Regions from separate parts of the Mesorhizobium australicum WSM2073 genome, predicted to be linked through region 2. Evidence: predicted binding sites of a transcription regulator. Region 2 holds the regulator's gene; each other region holds the start of a gene.

Region 1 (10,055 bases), 740 kb from region 2:
GGCTGTCTGATCAGCGCGCTGCTGTGCAGCACGCCGGTCACCGGCTATTCGTCCAACGCCGGCATCATCGCCATCACCGGCATCGCCAGCCGTGCCGCCTTCGGGGCGGCCGGCATCTTCCTGGTGCTGTTCGGGCTGATCGGCAAGCTTTCGGCGGTCATCGCCTCAATCCCGGGGCCGGTCATCGGCGGCGTCTTCGGAGTGCTTTGCGTCGTCATCGCCATGAACGGTTTTCGGGTGGTGCGCGGGACGCCGCTGACCGAACGCAACATGCTGGTCATCGGCCTGCCCATCCTGATGGCGCTGTTCGCCACGCTGGTACCGCCGGATTTCGTCAAGACGCTGCCCGATATCGTGCAGTACATTCTGGGCTCATCCATTGCCTTCGGCGCCGTCTGGGCGATCGTCCTGCACCAGATCCTGCCGAACGCCCGCTAGCCGATCGGAGGCGCCGCAGCTGGCCCCTACGGCCGCCGCGGGCCCGATCGCGCCGGCTGGCTCACCAGAAAGGACTTGACCAAATCGCCCGCGGCCTGCATCCGGGTTCGCCGATCCATGCGGATCGCGCGTTCTGCAGGGATGCCAGACCATGACCGGCAAGACATGGGCCTATGAGGACTTCGTCGAGGGCGCCTCGTTCGACCTCGGCACGAAAGAGGTGAGCGCGGCCGAAATCATCGAGTTCGCCAGCGAGTTCGATGCCCAGCCGATGCATCTCGACGAGGGGGCCGGCAAGGCGAGTATCCTGGGCGGCCTCTCGGCTTCAGGCTGGCACACCTGCGCCATGTTCATGCGCATGCTGTGCGATGCCTTCCTGCTGGACTCCACCTGCCAGGGCGCACCAGGAGTCGATCAGGTCAAATGGAAGAAGCCGGTGCTCGCCGGCGATACGCTGCGGGGCAGCCTGGTGGTTCTGGCCAGGCGCCTGTCGAAATCGAAGCCGCAACTCGGCTTCGTGACCATGCGCAGCGAACTGGTCAACCAGCGCGGCGAAAGCGTCTTCGAGCTCGAGAACTCCGTCATGTTCCTGACGCGCGACGCGGGGAATGCGGCATGACGCTCGACGAATTCTTCCGCATCGGCACCACGGTGACGCTGGGCTCGCACAGATTCGAGCCCGAGGCGATCAAGGCGTTCGCCCGCAAATACGACCCGCAGATCTTTCACATCGACGAAGAGGCCGCGAAGAAGAGCGTGCTCGGCGGCCTCTGCGCCTCCGGCTGGCATACCGCCGCCACCTGGATGAAGCTGAACCTGGAGAGCCGCCTGGACGCCGAAGGCTGGGACGGCCCGGTGCCCGAATTCGGCCCCTCGCCCGGATTCAAGAACCTGAAGTGGCTGAAGCCCGTCTTTGCCGGGCAAACCATCACCTTCACGCGCACGGCGCTGTCCCACCGCCCCATCGCGTCCCGCCCCGGCTGGCGGTTGCTGGCGCTCCTCTGCGAGGCCACTGATTCGACCGGCGGCAAGGTGCTGGAGTTCGAAAGCGCGGTGCTGGTGAAGGTGGAGTAGTCTCTTCCTTCGCCCCGTTTATGGCGTGGCCGAAGGCGGATGAGGGCGGCACCCGCGCTGGTTGTCGTGTTGCCTCCCTGCCCTTCGCTATCGCTCCGGGCGTTCGAGATCTTTGAAAGGTCCACTGGACCTTTCAATTTGCCTTCGGCAAACCGGTCTCAAACCCCCTCGAACCCGATCAGCGTTCGCACCGGCACGCCGAGCGCTTCGAGCTTGGCGCGCCCGCCTAAATCCGGCAGGTCGATGACGAAACAGGCGGCGAGAATGTCGGCGCCGATCTGGCGCAGCAGCTTGACCGCCGCTTCAGCCGTGCCGCCGGTGGCGATCAGATCGTCGACCAGGATCACCTTCTCGCCGGGCGCGACGCCGTCCTTGTGCATCTCCATCTCGTCCAGCCCGTATTCCAGGCTGTAGGCGACGCGCACGGTCTCATAAGGCAGCTTGCCCTTCTTGCGGATCGGCACGAAGCCGGCCGAGAGCTGGTGGGCAACGGCGCCGCCCAAGATGAAGCCGCGCGCTTCGATGCCGGCGATCTTGTCGATCTTCTGCCCGGCATAGGGATGCACCAGCTCGTCGATGGCGCGGCGGAAGGCGCGCGCATTGCCGAGCAGCGTGGTGATGTCGCGAAACAGGATGCCGGGCTTGGGATAGTCCGGGATGGTACGGATCGAGGCCAGCAGCGTGTCTTCGAGAGAAGGTTTCATGAAGCGGCTCCGAATGATCCGGCTGACAAAGTGAAACGGCGCGGGGCCGATCGTAACCCGGCGCGACCGACAACGGCTAGCGCGATGTGGCGACCGAGACAAGCGCATCCGGCAAAGGAATTGACTACGGGCTGGGAGCCAGGCGATTTTCCTCCTGTTGGGCGCAGCCACGAAAAAGGGGCGCCCGAAGGCGCCCCGCTCGAACGGATGGCTATCGGCCAAATCCTACATGCCGAGATCGGAACGAAGCTCCGCCCTGGCCACATCGTACTCGGCCTTGAAGTCATCCCGGTTGAGCAGGACGGCGGCGATGACGCTGCCGGAAATCTTGCCCATCTCGACGTCGGACGGATAGTGGATGCCGCCGACGATGCGGTTGTGGGCGAACTCGGCCGCGCGCGCCATGATCTCAGCACGCCTTTCCGGAACCATGTCGGACAGGATGATGCCCATCATCGTGCCGACGGTCGCATGGCCGGACGGCCAGGAACCGGAGCTCGACAGCTTGACCACCGGCTTGACGAGATCGCTGAGCTGGTGCGGACGCGGGCGCTTCCAGACATCCTTGGCCGGATCGACGACGGCGCCTTCGGTCTCCACCACGCGATCGAAGAAGGCGCTGAATTTCGGCAGCTTGTCCTTGTTGAAATTCGGCCCCATGACATCGGCGAAACGCCAGACGTTTTCCTCGGCGTCGGCGATGGCGCGGGCTTCCATCTCGGGTGTGCGCGTGACCTGCATGGTCAGCACTTCGCCAAGCTCGGCCTTGGTCTCAGCCGAATCATTGGCCGGCGGCGGCGGCAGGATCATCGTCAGGTCGACATCCTTGTTGGTGATGAATGGTTTTGCGTCTTCGGCGCGGGCCGCGGAACCAACGACGAGCAGCAGCAGGCCTGCCGCAAGCGATGCGTATCTTTTCATGGGCGTGATCCTTTGATGAGAGCGCCGCAGGATCGCGATGTGTGGTGACGGCCATGTGACACCGCCGAGACGTGGAGGCGCAATCCACTCAAAAAGCAGATAGGGCACCTCGCGGCGCCCCATGTTGTGCACTGAACGGTCCAAGGCCTTTTGAGATTCAGGTCAGGCCGAATCGAAAACGGGTTTCCGAGAACCGGAGCGGAGCGTACTTGAAGTACGTGAGCACCGGAAGCGCAGGAAGCCATTGTTTGCAGACCGGCCTCACCTGAAGATCAACAGGCCTAGTGCGCGACGGCTTCCCACACCTTGCGCTTGGTCAGGTAGACCAGGGCGCCGAACAGAAGCAGGAATACCAGCACGCGGAAGCCCATCTTCTTGCGGTCTTCCATGTGCGGCTCGGCAGCCCATGTCAGGAAGGCAGCCACGTCGCGGGAATACTGGTCGATGGTCTGCGGCGAACCGTCGTCATAGGTGACCTGGCCGTCGGAGAGCGGCTTGGGCATCTTCAGCGACACGCCGGACATGAAGTACGGGTTGTAGTGTGTGCCTTCGGGGATGACCATGCCGGCGGGCGGGGTCTGGTCGTAGCCGGTCAAGAGCGAATGGATGTAGTCGGGACCACCGGCATCATACTGGGTGAAGATATCGAAGACGAACTGCGGGAAGCCGCGTTCGACGCCGCGCGCCTTGGCCAGCAACGACATATCCGGCGGCGCCGCACCGCCATTGGAGGCAGCGGCGGCTTCCTCATTGGCGAATGGGGCCGGGAAATGGTCGGACGGCTTGCCGGGACGGTCGAACATGTCGCCGGCATCGTTGGGGCCATCATGGATGGTGTATTCGGCTGACAGCGTCTTGATCTGCGCGTCGCTATAACCGAGGTCCGAAAGCGTGCGGAACGCCACCAGGTTCATCGAATGGCAGGCCGAGCAGACTTCCTTGTAGACCTTCAGCCCGCGCTGCAACTGCGCCTTGTCATAGGTGCCGAACGGGCCGGTGAAGCTCCAGCTCATTTCCTTCGGCTCGTTGATCGGGAAATGCGTCGGTGCCGCCGCGTTGTGCGCCTCTTCGGCCGCGAACGCCCAAGTGCCTGCAACTCCGGTGCCGGCGGCCACGAGGCCGACCAGCGCAAGCGAGGTGAGAATCTTTTTCATGCCAAATCCCCTTAGATTCTCTACCGCTCAGCCCTTGGTCTCAGGTGCTGCCGTGGCGCCCGCCGGATGCCCGCTGCCACCCTTGTTCTTTTCGAGCACCGCCTCGGTGATCGAGTTCGGCAGCCTGCGGGGTGTCTCGATCAAGCCGAGCACCGGCAGCGCGATCAGGAAGAAGGCGAAGTAGAACAGCGTCGCCATCTGCGCCATGAACACATAGCTGCCTTCCGCCGGCTGCGAGCCCAGCCAGCCCAGCAGGATGGCATCGGCCACGAACAGCCAGAAAAACAGCTTGTACCAGGGCCGGTAGACCGCCGAGCGCACCTTGGAGGTGTCGAGCCACGGCACCAGGAACAGCATGACGATGGCGCCGAACATGCACAGCACGCCGCCGAGCTTGGAATTGATCGGCCCGATGTTGAACGTGATGGCGCGCAGGATTGCGTAGAACGGCAGGAAGTACCATTCCGGGACGATATGGGCCGGCGTCTTAAGCGGGTTGGCGACCGTGTAGTTGTCCGGATGGCCGAGATAGTTCGGCAGGTAGAAGACGAAGTAGGCGAAGACGAACAGGAACACGATCATGCCGAACGCGTCCTTGATGGTCGCGTAGGGCGTGAAGGCCACGGTATCTGTCTTCGACTTGACCTCGATGCCGGTCGGGTTCGACTGGCCGACGACATGCAGCGCCCAGACATGCAGAACGACGACGCCGGCAATCATGAACGGCAGCAGGTAATGCAGGGCGAAGAAGCGGTTCAGCGTCGGATTGTCGACGGCGAAGCCGCCGAGCAGGAGCTGCTGGATCCAGTCGCCAACCAGCGGAATGGCGCTGAAGAAGCCGGTGATGACAGTGGCGCCCCAGAAGCTCATCTGCCCCCATGGCAGCACATAGCCCATGAAGCCGGTCGCCATCATCAGCAGGTAGATGATGCAGCCGAGGATCCACAGCAGCTCGCGCGGCGCCTTGTAGGAGCCGTAATAGAGGCCGCGGAAGATATGCAAATAGACGGCGATGAAGAAGAACGAGGCGCCGTTGGCGTGCATGTAGCGCAGCAGCCATCCGGAATTCACGTCGCGCATGATCTTTTCGACCGAACCGAAGGCGAGATTGGTGTCGGCCGTATAGTGCATGGCCAGCACGATGCCGGTCAGGATCTGCGCCACCAGCATGATCGCCAGAATGCCGCCGAAGGTCCACATATAGTTCAGGTTGCGCGGCACCGGATAGGCGATGAAGCTGTCATAGACCATCCTGGGCAGCGGCATGCGGGCGTCGAACCAGCGTTCGATACCGGTCTTCGGCGTGTAGGTCGAGTGTCCCTCGCTCATCGAAATATCCCCTGCCTCAACCGATAAGGAGTTTGGTGTCGGAAACGAATTTGAATACCGGAATCGCCATGTTCTCCGGCGCCGGGCCTTTGCGGATGCGGCCGGCCGTGTCGTATTGCGAACCGTGGCACGGGCAGAACCAGCCGCCGAAATCGCCTTCCTGGCCGAGCGGGATGCAGCCCAGATGGGTGCAGACCTGAACCATCACCATCCAGGCTTCCTTGCCTGGCGTGGTGCGGTTGGCGTCGGTCGCCGGCGCATCGGACGGCAAATTGGCGTTGCGGGCGATCGGATCCTTGAGATCGGAGAGGCTGACGGCCTCGCCGTCCTTCATTTCCTTCTCGGTCCGGTTGCGCACCACGACCGGCTTGCCGCGCCACTTGACGATCAGCGAGCTGCCAGGCGTCAGCGAGGAGACATCGACCTCGACCGAAGCGAGCGCCAGCGTCGAGGCGTCGGGGCGCATCTGGTCGATGAACGGCCAGGCCACGGCACCGGCGCCGACCACGGCGGCCATGCCGGTGGCGACGTAGAGAAAATCTCGACGATTGGGATCGTGGATGTCGGTTGCGCTCACGGGTGCCTGATCCTTTCGCCTCTTCCGCGCCGGTGGCCGAGCCTTGTTCCCCGCTCAATCACGCCAACCCGACAGCGCATGGCGAACAGGCTAGCGAATTCCTCCGGCATTTGGACTTCGGTTTATGCGTGAAGCCCGTTTTTGTCCAGACGGGTGAAGGCACAAGGGCAGATTGTCGCGGGGACAAAATCCCCTCGTGTCCGGCGGGACGGCGAATGGCTGCAAAAGGCGGCTAAACAACCGGGAAATATCAGCAAAATCCAAGGCTCCAGCTTGCCTCGACACAGGGCGCCGGTGTGATCTATCCTCCTTCGCATGGCGCACGTCATCGATCGCGAGCAATGGGCTGTTCGTTCCGACCACTGGAAGGGCGAACTGCAATGCGGTGCCTACGGCTCAAACTCCTGCCTGATCTTCAATCACCTGCCCGACGTCGGCGGTGGCCCGCGGCTGCACGCCCATCCCTATGCGGAGATCTTCATCATCCGTGAGGGAACCGGCCTCTTCACGGTCGGCGACCAGGAATTCGAGGCTTCGGCGGGACAGATCCTGATCGTGCCGCCCAACACGCCGCATAAATTCACCAATCTCGGTCCCGGTCCGCTGGAAACGACCGACATTCACGAAAACGGCAGCTTCATCACCGAATGGCTGGAGTGATTCCTAAAAACTGATTTTACGCGGCGCCCAGCCTCACTAGAACCGCCCTGGGGATATTGTATTCGCGGATCACGGCGTCATGCTTGCGAAGGCCGCACAGTTCGCGCTGGATGAAATAGGCGTGAACGGCCACGGCAGCCTCCTTGAGCAGACGGGGGCGCAACTCATCGTCCCCGTTATCGCGCAACCGCGCCAAGGTTTCTTCGACGCGCTGGCCGGCCCGCCCGAGCGCCGCCGCCTTCTCTGCCAGGATTTCATGGCCAAGCGCGTCGAAGGCCGCGTCGGCGGCCGACGTGCCGGCAAGATGGGATGGCGGACGCAAGGACATTTCAGTTCCCTTTCCTGAACACCATGCGATGGGTAACGAATTCTTCGCCCTCCACGCGCTGAAAACCAAGCCGTTCATAGAAAGCGAAGGCTTCTGGCGGCGCGCGGGTGTTCAACACGGTGAAATACTGGCGGGCTCGGTCGATCACGATCTCGACCAGCGTTCGGCCAAGGCCGGCGCGACGGTGACGCGCGCTGACGAACAGGTGGCGGACCCGGCCGTGGTCCCTGCCCTCGAAATAGGGATCGATGTTCAGCCCGCAGACACCGGCGAGTTCGGCGCCATGCCAGGTTCCGAACAGCGCCTCGCCCCGCTTCAGGAACTTGTTGCGGCCGCTTGCCCACCCATCGTCCAGACGCACCAGCATCCAGTAGCCTTCCAGCCGGCTCTCTTCCTTCAACGCGTCGAAAGCCGCCACGGTAGGCCGCAAACGCTTGAGCGTGTAGCCGATCTCCGGACTGAGCTCTGGCGATCCACCCATGCACCTACTCCGCCGGCCGCGTCTCTTCCAGCACGCTTTCCTCGTGATAGAGGAACCCGCCGGACTGGCGCTTCCACAGCCGGGCATAAAGCCCGTCGAGCGCCACCAGTTCGTCATGTGTGCCTTGCTCGACGATGCGGCCGCCGTCGAGCACCACCAGGCGGTCAAGTGCCGCGATCGTCGACAGCCGGTGGGCAATCGCGATCACGGTCTTGTTCTCCATCAGCCGCGTCAGATTCTCCTGGATCGCCGCCTCGATGTCGGAATCGAGCGCCGACGTCGCCTCGTCGAGGATCAGGACCGGCGCGTCCTTGAGGAAGACGCGGGCGATCGCCACGCGCTGACGCTGACCGCCCGACAGTTTCACGCCGCGCTCGCCGACAAAGGCTTCGTAGCCCTGGCGGTCCCTGTTGTCGCGCAAAGTCAGGATGAATTCATGGGCCTCGGCTTTTTTCGCCGCCGCGATGACCTGCGCGTCGGTTGCGTCGGGCATGCCGAGCTTGATGTTGTCACGCAGCGAACGGTGGAACAGGGCCGTATCCTGGCTGACGACGCCGATATTGGCGCGCAACGAATCCTGCGTCACACCAGAGACGTCCTGGCCATCGATGGTGATCTGGCCGCTTTCGAGATCGTAGAGGCGCAGGATAAGGTTCGCCAGCGTCGTCTTGCCGGCGCCCGAAGGCCCGACCAGCCCGACCTTCTCACCCGGCTTGACGATAAGGTTGATGCCGTTCAGCACCCCAAACCCCTTGCCGTAGTGGAACTCGACATTTTTTACGTCGATGCGCCCACCCGCCACGACCAGTCCCTTTGCGTCCGGTGCATCGGTCAGGCCGAGCGGCTGCGAGATCAGCGCCTTGGAGTTCTCCAGCACGCCGAGATTCCGCAAGATGCCGTTCATCTGCATCATCAACCGGCCGAGCAGCATGTTGAGCCGCAGCACCAGGCTGAGCGTGAAGGCGACCGCCCCGACCGTGATCGAGCCCTCGACCCAGAGATAAACGGCAAAGCAGCCGATCGCCGTGATCATGATGCCCGACAGCGTCGTCAGCGCCATGCGCACGCCGGTCAAGCGGCGGGTGAAGGGCCGCAATGCGTCGAGATAGATGTCGAAGCCGTTCCTGATGTAGCGATCGTCGCCGTCGGCCGCGAACAGTTTCAGCGTCTGCACGTTGGAGTAGGAATCGACAATGCGGCCATTGATCATGGAGCCCGCCTCCGCCGTCGCTTCGGCGTGCTTGCGGATTGCCGGCAAATAGCGCTTCGCCAGAAAGCCGAAGGCGGTGATCCAGACCACCACGAGTGCCGCCAGCCTGAGGTCAAGCCCGGCGACCAGCGCCAGCGTCGTCGCCGTATAGACGACCATGAACCAGACGACCTCGATGAAACTTTCCATCAGGTCGCCCGTTGCCTGCCCGGCCTGCCAGACTTTCGTCGCGATGCGGCCGGCAAAATCATTCTGGAAGAAGGCGTAGGACTGGCGCGAGACGTGCCGGTGCGCCTGCCAGCGCACCAGATTGTAGAAGCCGGGCGTGATCGTCTGTTCGTCGACCAGCGCCGACAAGGCGACGACCACGGTGCGGATGATCAGCACCACCGCGATCATGAACACCAGTTCGGGGCCGGCGGCGGTCCACAGCGCGTGCCAGCTTCGCTCGCCGGGCAATTGGTCGAGAATATCGACCAGCCGTCCGACGAAATAGAACAGCCCGGCCTCGACCAGCGGCGCGATGCCGCCGATGACCAGCATGGCGAAGAAGGCGAACTTCGCTTGCCCGACATAGTGCCAGAGGAAGCCCGTGACGCTGGCCGGTGGCCGAAGATTCGCCGGCTCCCTGAACGGGTAGACCCAGTTTTCGAACCAGCGGTAGACGGCTGTCATCATGCGGCGGCCATCATTCTGCGGCTTGCCCCTTTGCTATTGCGTCATTGGCGGCTTCGACAGGGACGTCATCGAGCAGGAACCCACCCGACTGGCGCTGCCAGAGCTGCGCGTAGAGCCCGCCTCTGGCGACCAGTTCCTCGTGCGAGCCCTCCTCGATCACGCGACCCTGGTCCATCACGACGAGCCTGTCCATTGCCGCAATGGTCGACAGCCGGTGCGCGATGGCGATGACGGTCTTGCCTTGCATGAGCTTGTAGAGGTTCTCCTGGATGGCGGCTTCCGCCTCGGAATCGAGCGCCGACGTCGCCTCGTCAAGGATAAGTATGGGCGCGTCCTTCAACATAACGCGAGCAATGGCGATGCGTTGCCGCTGACCGCCCGACAGTTTGACGCCGCGGTCGCCCACATAGGCGTCGAACCCCTTGCGTCCATGATGGTCCGAAAGTCCTGATATGAAATCCATCGCCTCGGCCCGCCGCGCCGCCTCGAGCAGCATCTCGT
Region 2 (10,055 bases):
TACCGCGCGGCGATGTCCGGCATCGTCACCGGCATATTGCTGGCCATTGCCCGCATTTCCGGCGAGACGGCGCCGCTACTCTTCACAGCGCTCAACAACCAGTTCTGGTCGAGCAATCTCAATGCGCCGATGGCCAGCCTGCCGGTGACCATCTTCCAGTTCGCTCTCAGCCCTTACGAGGAGTGGCAGCAACTGGCGTGGACCGGCGCACTCATAATCACATTGACGGTTCTCGCGCTCAGCATCTTTGCGCGCAGCCTGACCGGACGCAGAGAGGACAAATGAGCCAGATGTTGTCTCCAGACATGACGATTGCCGCCGAGGCAGCCGCCAAGGCGAAGATCGAGGTCAAGAACCTCAATTTCTACTACGGCCAGTCGAAGGCGCTGAAGGACATCACCTTGTCGCTGCCCGAGCGCAGCGTGACGGCCTTCATCGGACCGTCGGGTTGCGGAAAGTCGACGCTGCTGCGCGTCTTCAACCGCATCTACGAGCTCTACCCCAAGCAGACCGCCGAGGGTCAGGTGCTGCTCGACGGCCAGAACGTTCTCGACCGCTCGCAGGACCTCAACCTGTTGCGCACCAAGATCGGCATGGTGTTCCAGAAGCCGACGCCGTTCCCGATGTCGATCTATGAGAATATCGCCTTCGGCGTCAGGCTCTATGAGAAGATCGGCAAGGCCGAGATGGACGGCCGTGTCGAGCAGGCGTTGAAACGCGCCGCGCTGTGGAACGAGGTCAAGGACAAGCTCAACGCCAGCGGCCTCAGCCTGTCGGGCGGCCAGCAGCAGCGGCTTTGCATCGCCCGCACCGTGGCGGTCAAGCCGGAGGTCATCCTGCTCGACGAGCCGGCCTCGGCGCTCGACCCATTGTCGACCGCCAAGATCGAGGAATTGATCGACGAGTTGCAGGCCGACTACACGATCGTCATCGTCACCCACAACATGCAGCAGGCCGCGCGCGTCTCGAAGCAGACGGCTTTCATGTATCTGGGCGAGCTGGTCGAATTCGACAAGACCGAGAAGATCTTCACGTCGCCTCGCGAGAAGCGCACGCAGGACTATATCACCGGCCGCTTCGGCTGATCTCACGCATACGAGGACCAGGATCATGGCCGAACACACAGTCGCAGCCTTCGACGAGGATCTCGGGCAGATCAGCAGGCTGATCAGCGACATGGGCGATCTCGCCGGCACGATGGTCGGCGGCGCCACCAAGGCGCTGCTGAATTCCGACAACGCGCTGGCACAGCGCGTCGTCTCCGACGACGCCATCATGGACGCGCGCCAGCGCGAACTCGATGATCGCGCCATTACCCTGATCGCCAAGCGCCAGCCGATGGCCGACGATCTGCGTCATGTCGTCGGCTCGATCCGCATGGCGGGCGATCTCGAACGCATCGGCGACCTTGCCAAGAACATCGCCAAGCGCGTCGGCTCGGTCGGCCTCACCGCCACGCCGCGCGACTTGTCGCATTCCATCGACTCCATGGCGCAGCTGGTGCTGATCCAGGTGCAGGGCGTCGTCGAGGAATATGCGGCCGGCGATGCCGCCGCCCTCGCCAAGCTCAGGAATGACGACGAACGCATCGACGTCAAATACACTTCGGTCTTCCGCGAACTCCTGACCTACATGATGGAGGATCCCCGCAACATCACGGCTTGCACGCATCTTTTGTTCTGCGCCAAGAATCTCGAACGCATTGGCGACCACGTGACCAACATCGCCGAGAATGCGTATTATGTGCTGACCGGCACGCAACTGCCCGCCAACCGTCCGAAGCAGGACGAGACGGCGATGTCGGTGCCGGCGGCTTGACGGCAGGGATGATCGATCGATGATCGCGCCACGCATCATGGTGGTGGAGGACGAGGAGCCGCTGGGCGTGCTCCTCCGCTACAACCTGGAGTCCGAGGGTTACCAGGTCGAGGTGGTGACACGCGGCGACGAAGCCGAGATACGCCTCCAGGAAAACGTGCCCGACCTGCTGGTGCTCGACTGGATGGTGCCGGCGGTTTCCGGCATCGAACTCTGTCGGCGCCTGCGCATGCGGCCCGAGACGGAGCGATTGCCGATCATCATGCTGACGGCGCGCGGCGAGGAGAGCGATCGCGTGCGCGGCCTCTCGACCGGCGCCGACGACTATCTGGTCAAGCCGTTCTCGACGCCGGAATTCATGGCCCGGGTCAAGGCGCTGCTGCGCCGCGCCAAACCGGAAGTGCTGTCCAGCGTGCTCAAGGTCGGCGACATCGTGCTCGACCGCGAATCGCACCGGGTCTATCGCAAGAAGAGCGAGATCCGGCTCGGACCGACCGAGTTCAGGCTGCTCGAATTCATGATGCGCCATCCCGGCCGCGTGTTCTCGCGCAGCCAGTTGCTCGACAATGTCTGGGGCGAGACGATCTACATCGACGAGCGCACCGTGGATGTGCATGTCGGCCGCCTGCGCAAGGCGGTCAACAATGGCCGCATGCCCGATGTGATACGCACCATCCGTGGCGCGGGCTACGCAATCCGCGAGGATTGAGATCAGGCCACGTTCTTGCCGGATCTCACCTGCACGCCCGGCGCGAAGATCTCCTGGTCGACGAAGGTGAGCGCGCGCATGGCGCAGCCCTCGCGGATCAGCGGCAATTCGTTCAGCTCTGTATCGAAGGAAATCGACGTCGAATGCTGGCCGCCGGCGGTCTGGGCGATGGCCTCACGCAAGGCCGGCTCGATCAGATCGAAGGCGGCGGCGCTGACGCCGACCATCGCAACCGGCGCCGGATCGATCAGCGCGAACAAGCTGCCAAGGCCATAGCCCAGCGCCTCGCCGGCCTTGCGATAGGCCTCGCGCTCCGGTCCGTCTCTTTCGCGCGCCGTGGCCGCCAATGCGCGCATGTCGGCGTCGCTGACGTCGACCGGTTTGGCGTCCTCACCCATCTGTCCTGCATTACGCCAGATGGCATAGTTGCCGGCATAGGCCTCGACGCAGCCGCGCCGCCCGCAGCGGCAGAGCGCGCCGCCGGGGCGATGGATCATGTGGCCGAACTCGCCGCCTGAGGAATGGGTGCCGGTGAACAGCTCGCCCTTCAGCACCAGGCCCATGCCGATGCCGTGCGAGAGCAGGATGGCGATGAAGTCGTCGCGGTAGCGCTCGGGGTCGCGCCAGCGCAGCGCCACAGCCATCATGTTGCAGTCGTTCTCCATGGTGGCGGGGATGCCGAATTCGGCTTCGAGTATATCGGCGAAGGCAATGTCCGTCTGCGGCGTGATCGGCGACCACAGCATGGCGCGCGCCTCGGTGTCGGTGATGCCCTGGATCGCCAGCGCGATGCGGGCAATGCTGGCGACATCGAGGTCGGGATCCTCGAGGCGGCGTCGGACGATGGCCACGCATTCGCCGATCAGCGCCTCGCGCGACATGGTCAGCGTGTCCAGCCGGCGTTGCTCCTCCGATATCACCTGGCCGGCGTAGTCGATGACGGCGACGGAGAGGAAATTCAGCGACAGCACCACGGTCATGACCGCCGCGGCCTCGGGGTTGAGACAAAGGCCCACCTGCGGCCGGCCGCGTTTCAGTGAGCCGGCCTCGTTCGGCTTGCCTTCGCTCAGGATACCTTCGCCGATCAGGTCGGCTGATATCGCCGATATGGTCGAGTGGCTCAGGGCGGTGGTGGCGGCGATCTCGGTGCGCGAGGGCTGGCCACCCCGGCGCACGGCTCCAATCACCATTGCGCGGTTGCGCCGGCGCAGATCGTCGTGGCGGATTCCGACCGACATGATTTCCTCCCCGTCGCCGCGGTTCTTGACGCCCCCTCGAACACCTCCGGCAACGGGTCGAATACTGGCAGAAGCGGCTGGGGCTGTCATTATTTATTGCGGGGCTCGAAAAAAGGCTTCCGGCACCTCAAAATCCGTCAGAATCGATGTTGACAGTGTTCCGGCGATGGACCAGTGTTTTTTCGAGGCTCGAAAAAATTAGAGCCTTTGTGCCGGCCTTAGGGCCAGTTTGGTCGCGCCACACGCGGCGCAGGGAGGATATCATGAAGAGATTCACAGTCGCCATTCTGGCGGGTGTCGCCATGTCGCTGACGCTGGCGTCGGTCGCGCAGGCGAAGGGCAAGGTTATCGGCGTGTCGTGGTCCAACTTCCAGGAGGAGCGCTGGAAGACCGACGAGGCCGCCATGAAGAAGGCGATCGAGGCCGCGGGCGACAAGTACATTTCCGCCGATGCGCAGTCCAATCCTGGCAAGCAGCTGACCGATGTCGAGAGCCTGATTTCGCAGGGTGCCAATTCGCTGATCATCCTGGCGCAGGACGCGTCGGCCATCGGCCCGGCGGTACAGAAGGCGCTCGACGAGGGCATTCCGGTCGTCGGCTATGACCGCCTGATCGAGAACAAGGACGTCTTCTACCTGACCTTCGACAACAAGGAAGTTGGCCGCATGCAGGCCCGCGAAGTGTTCAAGGTGAAGCCTGAGGGCAATTACGTCTTCATCAAGGGCTCCGGCGCCGATCCGAATGCCGACTTCCTGTTCTCGGGCTCGATGGAAGTGCTGAAGGCGGCCATAGACAGCGGCAAGATCAAGAATGTCGGCGAAGCCTATACGGACGGCTGGCTGCCCGCCAACGCCCAGAAGAACATGGAACAGTTCCTCACCGCCAACGACAACAAGGTCGACGCCGTGGTCGCCGCCAATGACGGCACCGCCGGCGGCGTCGTCGCGGCGCTGACGGCGCAGGGGCTCGCCGGCACCGTGCCGGTCTCCGGCCAGGACGGCGACCACGCCGCGCTCAACCGCATCGCGCTCGGCACCCAGACCGTGTCGGTGTGGAAGGACGCGCGCGAACTCGGCAAGAACGCCGCCGAGATCGCCTCGCAACTCGCCGACGGCAAGAAGATGACCGACATCGCCGGCGTGAAGGACTTCACGACGCCTGGCGGCAACACCGTCAAGTCGCTGTTCCTGACCCCGGTGGCCATCACCAAGGACAATCTCAACCTCGTCATCGACGCCGGCTGGATCAAGAAGGACGAAGTCTGCACGGGCGTTGCCGCGGGCAGCGTCGCGGCCTGCAACTGAGCTTGATCGCCTGAAAAGTCGGAAACGCCGCGGCGTGGAACGGTCAGTGTTCTGAACACTGACCGTTCCAATTTCCTTGTCTTCGCAATTCCGGACAAAAACCCTTTACGCACTTTTCCTGGAATTGCTTCCAAGCCGCGGCGTTTTCCCGACAAGATTTGTGTTTCCGCCGCTGGCGGCTAACTTCTGGGCTCTGGTCCGGCTCCGCGTCAGACGGCAAGCCGCTGGGAGGACATCATGACCGACACGACCTCAACCTCGCAGGCCGATACGGCGCGTGCGTCGGAACTCGGCGCGGTCGCGCGTTTCCTGAAGGCGACCGAGATCGATACCCGCATGCTCGGCATGATCGGCGCGCTGCTGCTGATCTGGGTCGCGCTGCATGTGATTTCGAGCCTGCGTCTTGGTGTCAATCCGCTCGATTTCGACAGCCGCACGTTCCTCACGCCACGCAATCTGTGGAACCTGTCGGTGCAGACGTCCGCGGTCGCCATCATGGCCTGCGGCATGGTGCTGGTCATCGTCATGCGCAACATCGACCTGTCCGTCGGTTCCGCCGAGGGCTTGATCGGCATGGTCATGGGCTTTGCGCAGGTACATTTCCTGGTTCGGTTCGTAGGACTTGAACTCGGCAACCCATGGATCTGGGTCCTGGCACTGGTCATCGGTCTGGCGCTCGGGCTTTTGATCGGCGCCTTCCAGGGCTTCGTCATCGCCTATCTCGAAGTGCCGGCCTTCATCGTCACGCTGGGTGGCCTGCTGGTCTGGCGCGGCGCCGCCTGGTGGGTCACGTCAGGCCAGACGGTGGCACCGCTCGACGCCACGTTCCAGCTTATGGGCGGCGGACCGGCCGGATCGATCGGCGCCACCTGGAGCTGGGTCGTCGGCATCGTCGCCTGCCTGGCCGTCGTGTTCGCGCTGTTCAACGGGCGGGTCCAGCGCAAGCGCTTCCGCTTCCCCCTGCGGCCGATCTGGGCCGAGACGCTGCTCGGCGTCGTCACCTGCGCCGTCATCATGGGCGCGGTCTGGCTAGCCAACTCCTATCCATGGCCGATCGGGATCGTGAACCGGTACGCGGCCGCCAACAACATCACCGTGCCGGAGGGCGGGCTGTTCATCGCCCACGGCATCGCCATACCGGTGCTGATGGCGGTCGCCGTCGGTCTGGTCATGACCTTCATCACCAACCGCACCCGTTTCGGCCGTTATGTCTTTGCTATCGGCGGCAATCCGGAAGCGGCCAATCTCGCCGGCATCAACACGCGCTGGATCACCATGAAGGTGTTCATGATCATGGGCGTGCTGGCCACGATCGCCGCCGCCATTTCGTCGGCCCGGCAGAACTCGTCCACCAATGTGCTGGGAACATTGGATGAGCTGCTGGTCATTGCCGCGGCCGTCATCGGCGGCACCTCGCTTGCCGGCGGCTCGGGAACCATCATCGGCGCCATGCTCGGTGCATTGCTGATGCAGTCGCTGCAGTCGGGCATGGTGCTGCTCGGTGTCGATTCGCCGTTGCAAAGCATCGTCGTCGGCGCCGTGCTGGTCATCGCCGTCTGGCTCGACACCGTCTATCGCAAGCGGGTTTAGGGATACGACCATGGCTGACAAAACCGCTCCCGTAAGGGCCCTCACAACTGCGCCCACTGGCACGCCGCTGGTCGACATGCGCAACATCTCGATCGCCTTCGGCGGCATCCGCGCCGTCGACGACGCCTCGATCGATCTTTTCCCCGGCGAGGTCGTGGCACTGCTCGGCCACAACGGCGCCGGCAAGTCGACGCTGATCAAGATCCTGTCCGGCGCCTACAAGCGCGATGCGGGCCAGATCTTCGTCAATGGCGAGGAGGCAGCGATTTCCAACCCGCGCGACGCCAAGAAATACGGTATCGAGACGATCTACCAGACGCTGGCGCTGGCCGACAATGTCGATGCCGCCGCCAACCTGTTCCTCGGCCGCGAACTGATGACCGCCTGGGGCACGCTCGACGACGTCGCCATGGAGGCCGAGGCGCGCAAGGTGATGGGGCGGCTCAATCCCCGCTTCCAGCGCTTCAAGGAGCCGGTGATCAAGCTGTCAGGCGGTCAGCGGCAATCGGTGGCGATCGCCCGCGCGATCCTGTTCAATGCCCGCATCCTGATCATGGACGAGCCGACGGCGGCACTTGGGCCCCAGGAAACCGCCCAGGTCGGCGAGTTGGTCAGGCAGCTCAAATCCGATGGCATCGGCATCTTCCTGATCAGCCACGACATCCACGACGTCTTCGAGCTGGCCGACCGTGTCTGCGTGATGAAGAATGGCCAGGTGGTCGGTACCGCCCGCACGACTGACGTCACGCAGGACGAGGTGCTTGGGATGATCATCCTGGGCAAATGTCCTCCAGGTGCCATACCGGGGCCGGGCGCGCTGAAGATCGCCGCCTGAGGCCGGTCAGGCCGCTTCGGGCACGCCCCGTTGCCGGTCACGTGATATGCCAGTGATCACGATGGTGTGGCCTGACCATTGTGTTGGCCCGGCGACTTGCCCATAAAAGGTCCTGTTTTGCTCATGGACCGCATCATCCGTTGAAGAAGCTTTTTCCAATCGTCGCGTTCATTGCCGTTGCACTGATCAGCATGACCATGGCGGGGTTCGCTTATTTCGCGACGCAGGAAGCCGCCCGTATCAAGTTCGAAGGGGCGGCCGATGACGCCCTCAACCGGATCGAGAGCCGCATCGACCTGCACCTGTCGCTGCTGCGCTCGACACAGGCCCTGTTCGACGCACGCAACGGCGATATTTCCCAGAACGAGTTCAAGGCATTCTTCAAGGCGCTGGATGTCGACAACAATTTCGCCGGCCTGCGAGGCATCGGCTTCCTGCGGCTGGTCAGGACGGGCGACGAGGCAGCGGTGGAACGCGACACCCTCCACGATTTCGGCGCCAGTCATCCGGTCTATCCGGATACGACGCAGGCCTGGCGCACGCCGATCGCGCTTTTCGAGCCGCTCGATCCGTCCAACCAGACCATCATCGGCTACGACATGTTCAGCGAGCCGGTGCGGCGTGCGGCGATCGAAAAAGCCATGGCCGACGACCAGCAGCATGCGAGCGGGCTGGTGCAACTCGGCCAGGGCATGGGCGTGGCGCAGACTTTCACGGGCTTCCTGGTCTATGTGCGGCTCAATGTGGAAACCGCACCGGAGGTCATCAACGCATCGCGGTCCTCGACCGCCGGCTTTCTCTATGCGGCCTTTCGGGCCCGGGACCTGTTCCAGATCGCGCTCAGCCGTGCGCCGCTGCTGCCGGTCAACACCGAGATCTATGATGGAGCGGTGAACGGCGACAATCTGTTGTTCCGCTCGGAGACGCCACCGGCCTCATCCCTGGGAGACCGGCTGCTGGTCACCCGCAAGATGACCGTGGCGGGACGCCCGTGGACCGTATTGTTCAGGCCAACCAGCGCCTTCTCGCAACCCTCTTCGCGCGCCATCCCCGTGATGCTGGGGCTGTTCGGCCTGCTCCTGGCAGGCGCCATCGCGCTGGTGGCGCGCTATCAGGAGCGAGCCTATGACGCGGTGTCGGCCTTGCACGAGACGACGGAAAAAAGCCTTCTCGAAAAGGACCTGATGCTGCAGGAGATGAAGCATCGCATCAAGAACTCCATCACCAGGGTGCTGGCGATCGCGCGGCAGACGGCTTCGCGGGCAACCGACGTCAATGAGTTTTCCGCTTCCTTCTCGGCCAGGCTGCAGGCGATGGCCGCCTCGCAGGACATGTTGACGCGCTCGCGCTGGCAGAAAGCCGACCTTGCCGATCTGCTGCGCATCGAGCTTGGCCAAGTGTTCGGCAAGGAACTGCCGGACGGGCTCCTGTCAGGCCCGGAGGTGCTGCTCGATGAAACAACGACGCAGGCGCTTGGGCTGACCTTTCATGAACTCGCCACCAACGCGCTGAAATACGGCGAAGCCGGCAATTTCGTTGGCGCTCTCAAGGTGAACTGGTCGCTGGAAGGGCGGGGGCGCGAGCGGACGCTGGCGCTGAACTGGCGGGAGGCGGGGAAGAAGAGGGTAGAGGCGCCATCGCGGACGGGATTCGGCACCAAGCTGATCGATCTCAATGTCACGCGCGAGCTGCGCGGCACGATCAGACGCGATTTTCAGGCCGATGGCCTCAAGGTGGAAATCAAAATTCCACTGGCCGGCTGAAACCCACCCGTCAGCGGCCCTAGCGGCCGACCCCCAGCCATGAAAATCCGGAGGCCCCTGGGCCTCCGGATTTTGACTTGTTATCGCTGAATCAGTTGCAGCGGGCCGTGTAGATCCGGCCGCGATGGTCGCGATACTGGCAGTAGCCGTTGCGCAGGTTGCGAACCAGCAGGCCGGAACCGGCACCGACGGCCGCGCCGATCAGGGCACCCTTGCCGCCGCCGACCAACCCACCCACGCCCGCGCCGATCAAGCCGCCGCCGACGACGTCCTGCTCGGTCGAGGTACAGCCGCTGACGGCAACCACCGCAACCATGGCAATAAGTATTTTCCGCATAGAGTCACTCCTCACTTGTGTCCACACTTTGGTAAGCTCCAACCGCCATTTAGCACGAAACGACGGCCTTTGCTGCTGCAATTTATTGTTGGCTAAGGTCGTCTTTTTCTGGGCGGTTCGTGTTCGATGCCATGACGACGTTGGATACGGCCAACGAAGCGTCAAGACTACCATCTGGCCGCACCTTCCAGACAATCTGATCGTAGTCGTCCTCCAAGGCGGGATCGACCGCGAGGCATTTGGCGACGACATGCTGCGCCTGCCCCTGCACGTCGCCCATCGCGAAGGGGCGCTCAGCGGTGCATTCGTCAGCAGTCGCAAAAACACTGACAGGGACCTGCAATTCCCGACATTCGGCCATTGTGTTCGAGCAACCGATCACCAGCAGCAACGCGGCTATGTGTTCCATGACAGATGTTCCTCTGGCCGCATTAACGGCCGGCATCGTCAAAAAGTTCCTG
Region 3 (10,055 bases), 880 kb from region 2:
CGGACCGATCAGCGACGATCTCGAGGACGGCGTCGTGGGCAAGGGTTTCCCGATCGAGATCTACAATGTGCTGGGCGCCGGTGACGCCTTCATGTCCGGTCTGCTGCGCGGCTGGCTCGGCGGTGAAAGCCTTGCCACGGCGGCGACCTGGGCCAATGCCTGCGGCGCCTTCGCCGTGTCGCGGCTGCTCTGCGCGCCGGAATATCCGACCTTCGAGGAGCTGCGGTTCTTTCTCGAGAACGGCAGCAAGCATCGCGCGCTGCGCAAGGACGAGGCGATCAATCACATCCATTGGGCGACGACACGCCGGCGCGACATCCCCTCGCTGATGGCGCTCGCCTGCGACCACCGTGTGCAGCTCGAGGATGTGGTGGCCAAGACCGGCGCCGATCCGGCGCGCGTCCGCGATTTCAAGGTGCTGGCGGTCAAGGCAGCAGCCAAGGTCGCGGCCGGCCGCGACGGCTATGGCATGCTGATCGACGAGAAACATGGCCGCGAGGCGATGTTCGAATTCGCTCGCCACCCCTTCGCCTGGCTCGGACGCCCGGTGGAACTGCCGGGCTCGCGGCCGTTGCGCTTCGAATTCTCGCAGGACATCGGCTCGCAGCTTACCGAATGGCCCGTCGACCACTGCATCAAGTGCCTGTGCTTCTATCATCCCGACGATCCGGCGGAACTGAAGGAAGAACAGCAGCAGAAGCTGCGCGCGCTGTTCGAGGCCGCGCGCAAAGTTGGACGCGAACTTCTCATCGAGATCATCGCCGGCAAGCACGGCAAGCTCGACGACACGACGATCCCGCGCGCGCTGGAGGAACTCTATGCGCTCGGCATCAAGCCGGACTGGTGGAAGCTCGAACCGCAGGCGTCGAGCGGCGCCTGGGCCAGGATCGAGGCGGTGATCCTGAAGCACGATCCCTGGTGCCGGGGCATCGTGCTGCTTGGCCTGGAGGCGCCGCAGGACGAACTGGAGGCCGCTTTCGCCGCTACGGCCAACGCGCCCATCGTCAAGGGCTTTGCCGTCGGGCGCACCATCTTCGTCCACGCAGCCGAACAATGGCTGGCCGGCAGGATGTCGGACGACGAGGCTGTCGCCGACATGGCGTCGCGCTTCGAACAGTTGACCGAAGCGTGGCTTGTCGCGCGCGGCCGCAAGGCGGCATAACAAGGCGCAACGGCGTAGGGACTGCGGAGGAAAACACCATGAGCAAGACAATCCGCCTGACGATGGCGCAGGCGCTGACCCGCTTCCTGTCCCGCCAGATGACCGAGGTCGACGGGAAAAAAACGCCGATCTTCGGCGGCGTCTGGGCGATCTTCGGCCACGGCAATGTCGCCGGCATCGGCGAGGCGCTCTACCAGGTGCGCGACGAGTTGCCGACCTTCCGCGCCCACAACGAGCAGGCGATGGCGCATGCGGCGATCGCCTATGGCAAGGCCAATTTCCGCCGCCGCTTCATGGCCGCGACCTCTTCGATCGGCCCTGGCGCGATGAACATGGTGACGGCGGCGGCCCTCGCCCACGTAAACAGGTTGCCCGTCCTGTTTTTGCCGGGCGACGTCTTCGCCAACCGCATTCCCGATCCCGTGCTGCAGCAGGCCGAGGATTTTTCCGACGGCACGGCGACGGTCAACGACTGCTTCCGCCCCGTGTCGCGCTATTTCGACCGCATCACCCGGCCGGAGCAGATCATCCCGGCGCTGAGTCGCGCCATGCAGGTGCTGACCGATCCGGCCGAATGTGGACCGGTGACTTTGTCGCTTTGCCAGGACGTGCAGGCCGAGGCCTATGACTATCCCGAGAGCTTCTTTGCCGAGCGGCTGTGGCGCCAGCGCCGGCCGCGTCCGGACCGTGACGAACTGGCGGCGGCCGTCGCGGCGCTCAAGGGGGCCAGGAAGCCGCTGATCATCGCCGGCGGCGGCGTGCTCTACTCCCAGGCTTCCGACGAACTGGCCAAGTTCGCCCAAGCCGCCGGTATTCCGGTCTGCGAAACGCAAGGCGGCAAGTCCTCGCTGCCGGACGATCACCAACTCAACATGGCGGCCGTCGGTGTTACCGGCACCTCTGCTGCCAACCGGCTGGCGGAAGAGGCCGACGTCGTGCTGGCCATCGGTACGCGGCTGCAGGATTTCACCACCGGCTCGTGGGCGCTGTTCAAGAATTCCGGCAAGACCATCATCGGGCTCAACGTGCAGCCCTTCGATGCCGGCAAGCACCGGGCGCTGCCGCTGGTCGCGGATGCCTGGGAAGGGCTGGCCGAGTTGGCAACCGCTCTGCAAGGCTGGAAGGCGCCCGCCGCCTGGACCGACAATGCGGCCGCCGGCAAGAAGGCCTGGCAGGCCGATGCGGCCAAGGTGACGGCCTCGACCAACGCTGCTTTCCCCTCGGATGCGCAGGTGATCGGCGCCGTGCAGCGCGCCATGGGCTCAGGCGTGACGCTGCTGCATGCGGCAGGCGGACTTCCCGGCGAACTGCACAAGCTCTGGCAGGCCGGTGCGCCGGGCTCCTACCACGCCGAATATGGCTTCTCGACCATGGGTTACGAGATCGCCGGCGGGCTCGGCACCAAGATGGCCAAGCCCGACGAGGAGGTCGTCGTCATGATCGGCGACGGCTCCTACTTGATGCTCAACTCCGAGATCGCCACCTCGGTGATGCTCGGCCTGAAGCTGACCGTGGTGCTGCTCGACAATAGGGGTTTTGGCTGCATCAACCGGCTGCAGATGGCGACCGGCGGCGCCAACTTCAACAATCTCTTGCAGGACTCGCGCTATGAAATCCTGCCTGACATCGACTTTGCCGCGCATGCGGCGAGCATGGGTGCGATATCAGAGAAAGTGCCGTCGGTTGCCGAGCTGGAAAACGCGCTGCAAAAAGCCAAGAAGAACGACCGCACCACCGTGCTGGTCATCGACACCGATCCGCTGGTTTCGACCGATGCCGGTGGCCATTGGTGGGACGTGGCGGTGCCCGAGGTTTCGGCGCGGCCTCAGGTGAACGCCGCGCGCAAGGCCTATGACGAGAAGCGGCGGATGCAGAGCGTCGGCGATTGACGCCAGCTCCCTTCTCCCGCTCACTATACGGGTGCGGGCATGCGGATGAGGGGCGGCGCTAGCGCCAAAAAAATTGAACTGTCTAATCCGGAGTGACGACTTGAAAGCCAAATTGGGCATGTCCCCCATCGCGTGGTGGAACGACGATCTTGCCGAACTGAGCGATGACGTGTCGCTGGAGGAATGTCTGCGCCAGTCGCGCTCTGCCGGCTTCACCGGCATGGAGATGGGCCGGCGCTTTCCCAACGACCCCGCCATCATGCTGCCGATCCTGAAGGCCGCCGACGTGACGCTGTGCGGCGGCTGGTTTTCCGGCACGCTGGTCGATGAGGAGATGGCTGCCAACAAGGACCGCATCCAGCCGATGATCGACCTGTTCAAGGCAGTCGACGCGCCCTGCATCGTCTATGGCGAGGTCGGCCGCTCGATCCAGGGCGACCGTTCCAAGCCGCTCGCCACCAAGCCGAAGCTCACTGGCGACGAGATGAAGGCCTACGCGCGGCGCCTGACCGAATTCGGCGAATGGTGCGCCGAGCAAGGCATGCCGCTGTCCTATCACCATCACATGGCGGCTGTGGTCGAGACCGAGCCGGAGCTCGATGCCTTCATGCGCCATTCCGGCGAAGGCATCCCACTGCTGCTCGATGCCGGACACCTCGCCTTTGCCGGCGGCGACGTGCTGCGCGCCATCGACAACCACCACAAGCGCATCAGCCACGTCCATGTGAAGGACGTGCGCATGGGCGTGATCGAGAAGCTCGACCGTACGAAGCAGTCCTTCCTCGATGCCGTGGCGCTCGGCGCCTTCACCGTGCCGGGCGACGGTTCGCTCGATTTCGGCGCCATCGTGCAGCGCTTCGCCGACCACGGCTATGAAGGCTGGTTCGTGGTCGAGGCCGAGCAGGACCCGAAGAAGAACCCGCCGCTGAAGATGGCGCAGGTTGGCCACAAGGAGCTGATGCGGGTGATGACATCAGCCGGTTACACGGTGGAGACGCAAGGGTTTCCGAATGCCTGATCGGGTTCTCGCCAGGCCGGGCTTGCTGTAGGCTGGCCAGATGAAAGATTCCGAGCACCCCTTCTTCCGGCCATTGTGGCGGCGTGTCGCCGTCGTCGCGGTCTGCCTCATCTGGTCGGTCATCGAGTTCGCCACCGGCACGCCGTTCTGGGGCGTCATCGCGCTCGGCTTTGCCGGCTACGGCGCCTGGCAATTTTTTTATCTTTATAAGCCGGCCGACGAGACGAAGCCTCCGGCCGATCCGAAGGAATAGGCGGTCCATGGCGCGAGCAGTTTTGTGGATTGGATACTGCGAGCGTAACGGATCGCACACGTCGGCGATTGGCCGAAACGCCCCTCGCTTCGTCATCCTAGGGTCTTCGCGACGGAGCTTCGCTCCTGCTCCGCCCCAGGATGACGAAGTTGGAAGGCTAGGATAGGAGAGACAAAATGTCGAAACTGCTCGTCAAGGCCGACAAGGGCCATGGCCGCGTCGCCCATGTGACGCCGAAAAGCGCCGGCTGGACCTATGTCGGTTTCGACCTGCATCGGCTGAAGCCAGGCGAAAGCGCCTCGGGAAGGACGGACGACCGCGAAATCGGCCTGGTGTTCGTGACCGGCAAGGGTACCGCGAAAGCCGGCGGCAAGGATCTCGGCCTGCTCGGCGAGCGCATGTCGCCCTTCGATGGCAAGCCGTGGTCGGTCTACGTGCCGCAGGGATCGGACTGGTCGGTGACGGCCGATACCGAGCTGGAACTTGGCGTCTGCTCGGCGCCTGGTCTTGGTGGTGGCCTCCCGGTCCGGGTCATCGGACCGAACGATCTCGGCCAGGAGGTGCGCGGCAAGGGTACCAATACGCGCTACGTCACCAACATCCTGCCGGAAGGCCAGCCGGCCGACTCGTTGCTGGTCGTCGAGGTCATCACGCCCGGCGGTCACACCTCGAGCTACCCGCCGCACAAGCACGACCAGGACAATCTGCCTGCCGAATCCTATCTCGAGGAAACCTACTACCATCGCCTCAACCCGCCGCAGGGTTTTGCCTTCCAGCGCGTCTACACCGATGCCGACAAAAGCGGACATCGCGCGCTGGACGAAGCCATGGCGATTGAGGACGGCGATGTGGTGCTGGTGCCCAAGGGCTATCACCCCTGTGCCGCCTGCCACGGCTATGACCTCTATTATCTCAATGTGATGGCCGGACCGAAGCGGACCTGGAAATTCCACAATGCGCCCGAGCACGAATGGTTGATGAAGGCCTGACCGTCTCGCGTTTCCGGCCGAACTTATTGGTCCAGCTGGGAAAAATCGTCGGCTAAGGACCCTAGGGGTCGATTTGCCTTCTAAAACCCGTCAAAGCTTCGTCAATCCGTCATGGAAATCACCTATGGCAACGGTTCTGACGAGGACTTCCCATGCGTTATGCCATTTATTTCACTCCTAGGCAGGACGAGCCGCTGGCGCGCATCGCCGCCGACTGGCTAGGCCGCGATCCCTTCGGTGCCGCGACCAGGCCGGTTGAGGCCGTTGCCGATCTGTCGGCAGCGGAAGTGGCCTTCCACACGGCCTCGGCACGCCGCTATGGCTTTCACGCGACGCTGAAGGCGCCCTTCCATCTGGCTGCCACGGAGACCGAGACCTCGCTGCGCGCGGCGCTGGATCATTTTGCCGAGGTTACGCCTGTCGTCACGATCCCGCGCCTTATCGTCAGCCAGATCGACAGCTTCTTCGCGCTGGTGCCGGAAGGGCCGCTGCCGCCGCTCAACCGCTTCGCCGACAATGTGGTACGCGATTTCGACCGGTTTCGCGCACCGCTGTCAGAGGCCGAGATCGAGCGGCGCAGCCCGGATTCGCTGAAGCCGGCCGAGTTTCGCAATCTCTGCCAATGGGGCTATCCCTATGTCTTCGAGACCTTCCGCTTCCACATGACCCTGTCCGGCCGGGCCGGCCCACAGGAAAGCCCTCGCCTGCGCGCCGCCATCGACAGCCTTTTCGCCGATGTGTTGCGCCAGCCCGTGCTGGTGGATGCGCTGACATTGTTCGTCGAACCCGAACCCGGCGCGCCATTCATGGTGCTTTCCCAGCACGCGCTCGGACGCCGCCCGGCCCGGAAAACCGCCTGAACGAAACCCGACTGCAAGAACCAAGGACTACCCGCAATGACCGCCGAAACTGTTCTTTCCAACGCCCGCATCGTTCTTGCCGACGAGATCGTCGAAGGGTCACTGGTGCTGCGCGATGGCTTGATCGCCGGCATCGATGGCGATGCTGCCCGGACCGGCGAGGACATGGGCGGCGACTTTATCATTCCAGGGCTGGTCGAACTCCACACCGACCATCTCGAGGGCCATTATGCGCCGCGGCCGAAAGTGCGCTGGAACCCGATCGCCGCGGTGCTCGCCCATGACGCGCAGGTGGCGACCGCCGGCATCACGACCGTGCTCGATGCCTTGCGCGTCGGCATGGACGAGGACGCCGACCTGACATTGGACGACATTCGCAAGCTGGCCGATGCGATCGAGGACAGCGTCGCGCGGGATCGTCTGCGGGCCGATCACTTCCTGCATCTTCGCTGCGAGGTTTCAGCACCGGATTGCCTCGACGCATTCGCCAATTTCGACGGTGACGAACGGGTCAAGCTGGCGTCGCTGATGGACCATGCGCCAGGCCAGCGCCAGTTCGTCAACCTTGAAACCTATGCCTACTACTACCAGCGCAAGCTGAAACTCTCGGATCGCGATTTCCAGAAATTCTGCGAGAAGCGGATGGCCGAATCGGCACGCAACTCCGGGCCGAACCGCGTCTTCATCGCCGCCGCCTGCCAGGAGCGCGGCATCGTGCTCGCCAGCCATGACGACGCCACGTCGGCTCATGTCGACGAGGCCGTCGAGCAGGGCGTGCGGGTCGCCGAGTTCCCGACCACCGAGGAAGCGGCGCGGGCCTCGAAGGCCGCCGGGCTCGGCGTGCTGATGGGCGCGCCCAATGTCATGCGCGGCGCCTCGCATTCGGGCAATGTCTCGGCACGCACCTTGGCCAGCGATGGCCTGCTCGACATCCTGTCGTCCGACTACATTCCCTTCAGCCTGATCCAGTCGGCCTTCTTCCTGGGCGACATGGTGGAAGGCATTTCGCTGCCGCAGGCCGTCGCCATGGTTTCCAAGAACCCGGCGCAGGCCGTCGGCCTCGACGACCGCGGCGTCATCGAGCAGGGCCGTCGCGCCGATCTGGTGCGCGTGCGCGTCGACGATCATGTTCCGGTCGTACGCACCGTCTGGCGGCAGGGGCGCCGGGTGGCATGATGGTGTCGGCCTCGATCGAGCGCGAACTGTCCGCCGAAACCTTTCCGATCCGTCACGGCGTCTTTGTCGCCGTCGTGGGCCCCAGCGGTGCCGGCAAGGACACGGTGATCGGCTACGCCAAGGCGCTGTTTGCCGACGAGACGCAGCTGGAGTTCGTGCGCCGCGTCATCACCAGGCCGAGCGATGCGGCGAGCGAGGACCACGATACGCTGGCCGACGCCGCCTTCGCCGAGGCCGATGCCGACGGCGCTTTCGCCGTCTCTTGGGAAGCGCATGGCCTGCGCTATGGCCTGCCTGCCGATGTCGACTGGTCTGTTTCCAATGGACATGTCGCCGTCGCCAACGTGTCGCGCGCGATCATCCCCACCTTGCGCGAGCGCTATGCCAATCTGGCGATCGTCGAGATCACCGCTTCGCCCGAGGTGCTGGCCGAGCGGCTGGCCATGCGCGGCCGCGAGTCGCGCGGCGAGGTGCTGGCGCGGCTGGCGCGCAGCGCCAATATGAGCTTGTCCGGCCCTGGCGTCACGTCGATCGACAACAGCGGTCCGCGCGAAGTGGCCGGCGAGCGTTTCGCCGAAGTGCTGCGCAAGGCCATGGCGTTTTCCGACATGTCGGGCCTGATCTGATCCGGACTTGTTTCACCCGCCTGCTTGCGCTGTCGCTGGAAATGCTCCGGGCCGCTGGCCGCATAGGGTGATTCTGGATTACGCTCCGGGAATTCGCCCCAGGAATCAGGGGCGAGCCAGACAGGAAGCTTCATGCAGACACTGACACCCATCCTCTCGACAGTCACGGCGGCATTTCTCGCCTCCCTGGTCGAGGTCGTCGAAGCTTTCACCATCGTGCTCGCGGTGGGGGTGACACGCAGCTGGCGCCCGGCATTGACCGGCGCCGCGCTGGCGCTGGCGGTGCTGGCGGCCCTGGTGCTGGCCTTCGGCCCGCTGCTGGCGCTGGTCCCGATCACCACCCTGCAGTTCGTCGTCGGGGTGCTGCTCATCCTGTTTGGCATGCGCTGGCTGCGAAAAGCCATCCTGCGCAGCGTCGGCGTCATTGCCCTGCATGACGAGGAAGCGGCCTTCGCCAAGGAAACCGCGGCCCTGCACCGGCAGGCCGCCGACCGGCGCGCCGACTACCTCGCCGGACTGGCCTCGTTCAAGGCGGTGCTGCTCGAGGGTGTCGAGGTGGTGTTCATCGTCATTGCCGTCGGCGCCGCGCATGGGCAGACATTTTACGCCAGCATGGGTGCGCTGGCGGCTTTCGTCCTGGTGATGCTTGTCGGCCTGGCCGTCCACCGGCCGCTGGCGCGCGTGCCCGAGAATGCGCTCAAATTCGTGGTCGGGCTGATGCTGACCAGCTTTGGTATCTTCTGGACCGGCGAAGGCATCGGCGCCGATTGGCCTGGCGCCGATCTTGCCCTGCTGGCCATCTTCGCCATCGTCGCGCTAGCGTCCTTCGCCATGGTGCGCTGGCTGCGCGGCATCAGTCCAACGGCAGCCGGAGGGCTCGCCCGATGAACGTCCTTCGTCTCGTTGCCAGGGAAGTCTTCGGCATGTTCGTCGATGACGGCAATCTGGCGCTGCTGGCGCTGGTCCTGGTGGCCGCCGTGACCGCGGCGGTGAAGTTGCTCGCGCTGCCGCCGCTGCTTGGCGGTGGGCTGTTGCTGGTCGGCTGCCTTGCCATCCTGTTGCAAAGCGTTCGCCGCGCCGCACGCCAGAGCGGCAGGTAATTTCAGCCAAAGCCGCATGGCGGATCACCAGAGGGTGGCCGCGAAAGGCACGCCACCCCGTCAGCGCCCAGCACCGGTAAGCTATTTCTGCCGGGAGGAACCTATTCGGCGGCGGCGCCGACCGCGCCCTTACGGGCGGCATCGACCATCCGCCGGCGCGCCCGGAACACACCCCATTGCTGGTCGACCAGCACGCCGATGAGGATGACGCCACCCATCACCGCGAAGTTGAGGGAGGAGGGAATGCCGAGCAGGTTGACGAGGTTCTGCAGTTCCTGCAGCAGCACCGTGCCGAGGATGACGCCGATCAGCGAGCCCTCGCCGCCGCGCAGAGAGAAGCCGCCAAGCACCGCGGCCGCAATGGCGTAGAGCTCGTAGAACTGGCCGTGGCTGGCCGGCGAGATCGAGCGCGTGTACATGGCGAAATAGATCGCCGACAGCGCGGTAAGCACGCCGCAGATGACGTAAGCCGCCATGACGACGCGGCCGGTGCGAATGCCGGAATATTTCGCCGCTTCCTCGTTCTTGCCGATGGCGTAGAGATAGCGCCCGAACACCGAGCGGTGCAGCACCACCCACATGACGATGGCGATGACGATCAGCGCGAAGAAGGAGTTCGGCACGCCCCAGGAGCGGCCGGCGGTCAGGAATTCGAGATCGGGAAAATTCTGCCCGAAGGCGAAACCGGCGGTGCCGTCGGCGGTGTAGAAGCGCGCGACGCCGCGATAGATCAAAAGCCCGCACAAGGTCACGACGAAGGGCTGCAGCTTGAGCCGCGTGATCAGCCAGCCATGCGCCAGGCCGATGATGGCGCCGAGCACCAGGATGAGCACGAAGGCAACAGGCCATCCCATGCCGCGCACGGCGATGAAGTCGATGAACAGCGTGCCCAGCAACGCGACAACGGAGCCGACGGACAGTTCGATGCCGCCGGTGATGATGACGAAGGCCTGGCCGATGGAGAGGATGCCGAACAGGCCGA

What was found. Region 2 encodes PhoB, which activates phosphate uptake and scavenging genes when phosphate is short. Its sites were predicted from a motif close to TGTCATNNANCTGTCAT; they were not measured.
Region 1: the regulator PhoB is predicted to act here: its motif matches at 3,182-3,198, upstream of MESAU_RS10760 (acid phosphatase).
Region 3: the regulator PhoB is predicted to act here: its motif matches at 5,408-5,424, upstream of MESAU_RS02905 (DUF1045 domain-containing protein).

What each region holds. Positions count from the first base shown of each region.
Region 1 covers NC_019973.1:2,238,194-2,248,248, reverse strand. The annotation lists gene MESAU_RS10780 (uracil-xanthine permease family protein) at 1-438, shown strand, start outside; gene MESAU_RS10775 (MaoC family dehydratase) at 590-1,057, shown strand; gene MESAU_RS10770 (MaoC family dehydratase) at 1,054-1,512, shown strand; gene MESAU_RS10765 (adenine phosphoribosyltransferase) at 1,671-2,216, opposite strand; gene MESAU_RS10760 (acid phosphatase) at 2,442-3,137, opposite strand; gene MESAU_RS10755 (cytochrome c1) at 3,419-4,291, opposite strand; gene MESAU_RS10750 (cytochrome b) at 4,319-5,620, opposite strand; gene petA (ubiquinol-cytochrome c reductase iron-sulfur subunit) at 5,637-6,197, opposite strand; gene MESAU_RS10740 (cupin domain-containing protein) at 6,513-6,857, shown strand; gene MESAU_RS10735 (DUF6665 family protein) at 6,874-7,185, opposite strand; gene MESAU_RS10730 (GNAT family N-acetyltransferase) at 7,187-7,666, opposite strand; gene MESAU_RS10725 (ABC transporter ATP-binding protein) at 7,671-9,554, opposite strand; gene MESAU_RS10720 (ABC transporter ATP-binding protein) at 9,565-10,055, opposite strand, start outside.
Region 2 covers NC_019973.1:1,496,665-1,506,719, forward strand. The annotation lists gene pstA (phosphate ABC transporter permease PstA) at 1-285, shown strand, start outside; gene pstB (phosphate ABC transporter ATP-binding protein PstB) at 282-1,085, shown strand; gene phoU (phosphate signaling complex protein PhoU) at 1,111-1,818, shown strand; gene phoB (phosphate regulon transcriptional regulator PhoB) at 1,838-2,527, shown strand; gene MESAU_RS07165 (ROK family protein) at 2,530-3,765, opposite strand; gene xylF (D-xylose ABC transporter substrate-binding protein) at 4,029-5,069, shown strand; gene MESAU_RS07175 (sugar ABC transporter permease) at 5,307-6,659, shown strand; gene MESAU_RS07180 (ATP-binding cassette domain-containing protein) at 6,670-7,494, shown strand; gene MESAU_RS07185 (CHASE domain-containing protein) at 7,635-9,257, shown strand; gene MESAU_RS07190 (YMGG-like glycine zipper-containing protein) at 9,349-9,594, opposite strand; gene MESAU_RS07195 (hypothetical protein) at 9,677-10,003, opposite strand.
Region 3 covers NC_019973.1:620,900-630,954, reverse strand. The annotation lists gene MESAU_RS02930 (bifunctional 5-dehydro-2-deoxygluconokinase/5-dehydro-2-deoxyphosphogluconate aldolase) at 1-1,162, shown strand, start outside; gene iolD (3D-(3,5/4)-trihydroxycyclohexane-1,2-dione acylhydrolase (decyclizing)) at 1,201-3,051, shown strand; gene iolE (myo-inosose-2 dehydratase) at 3,152-4,069, shown strand; gene MESAU_RS02915 (DUF3329 domain-containing protein) at 4,110-4,322, shown strand; gene iolB (5-deoxy-glucuronate isomerase) at 4,499-5,311, shown strand; gene MESAU_RS02905 (DUF1045 domain-containing protein) at 5,464-6,171, shown strand; gene MESAU_RS02900 (alpha-D-ribose 1-methylphosphonate 5-triphosphate diphosphatase) at 6,208-7,347, shown strand; gene phnN (phosphonate metabolism protein/1,5-bisphosphokinase (PRPP-forming) PhnN) at 7,344-7,973, shown strand; gene MESAU_RS02890 (COG4280 domain-containing protein) at 8,106-8,861, shown strand; gene MESAU_RS02885 (hypothetical protein) at 8,858-9,073, shown strand; gene MESAU_RS02880 (ABC transporter permease) at 9,175-10,055, opposite strand, start outside.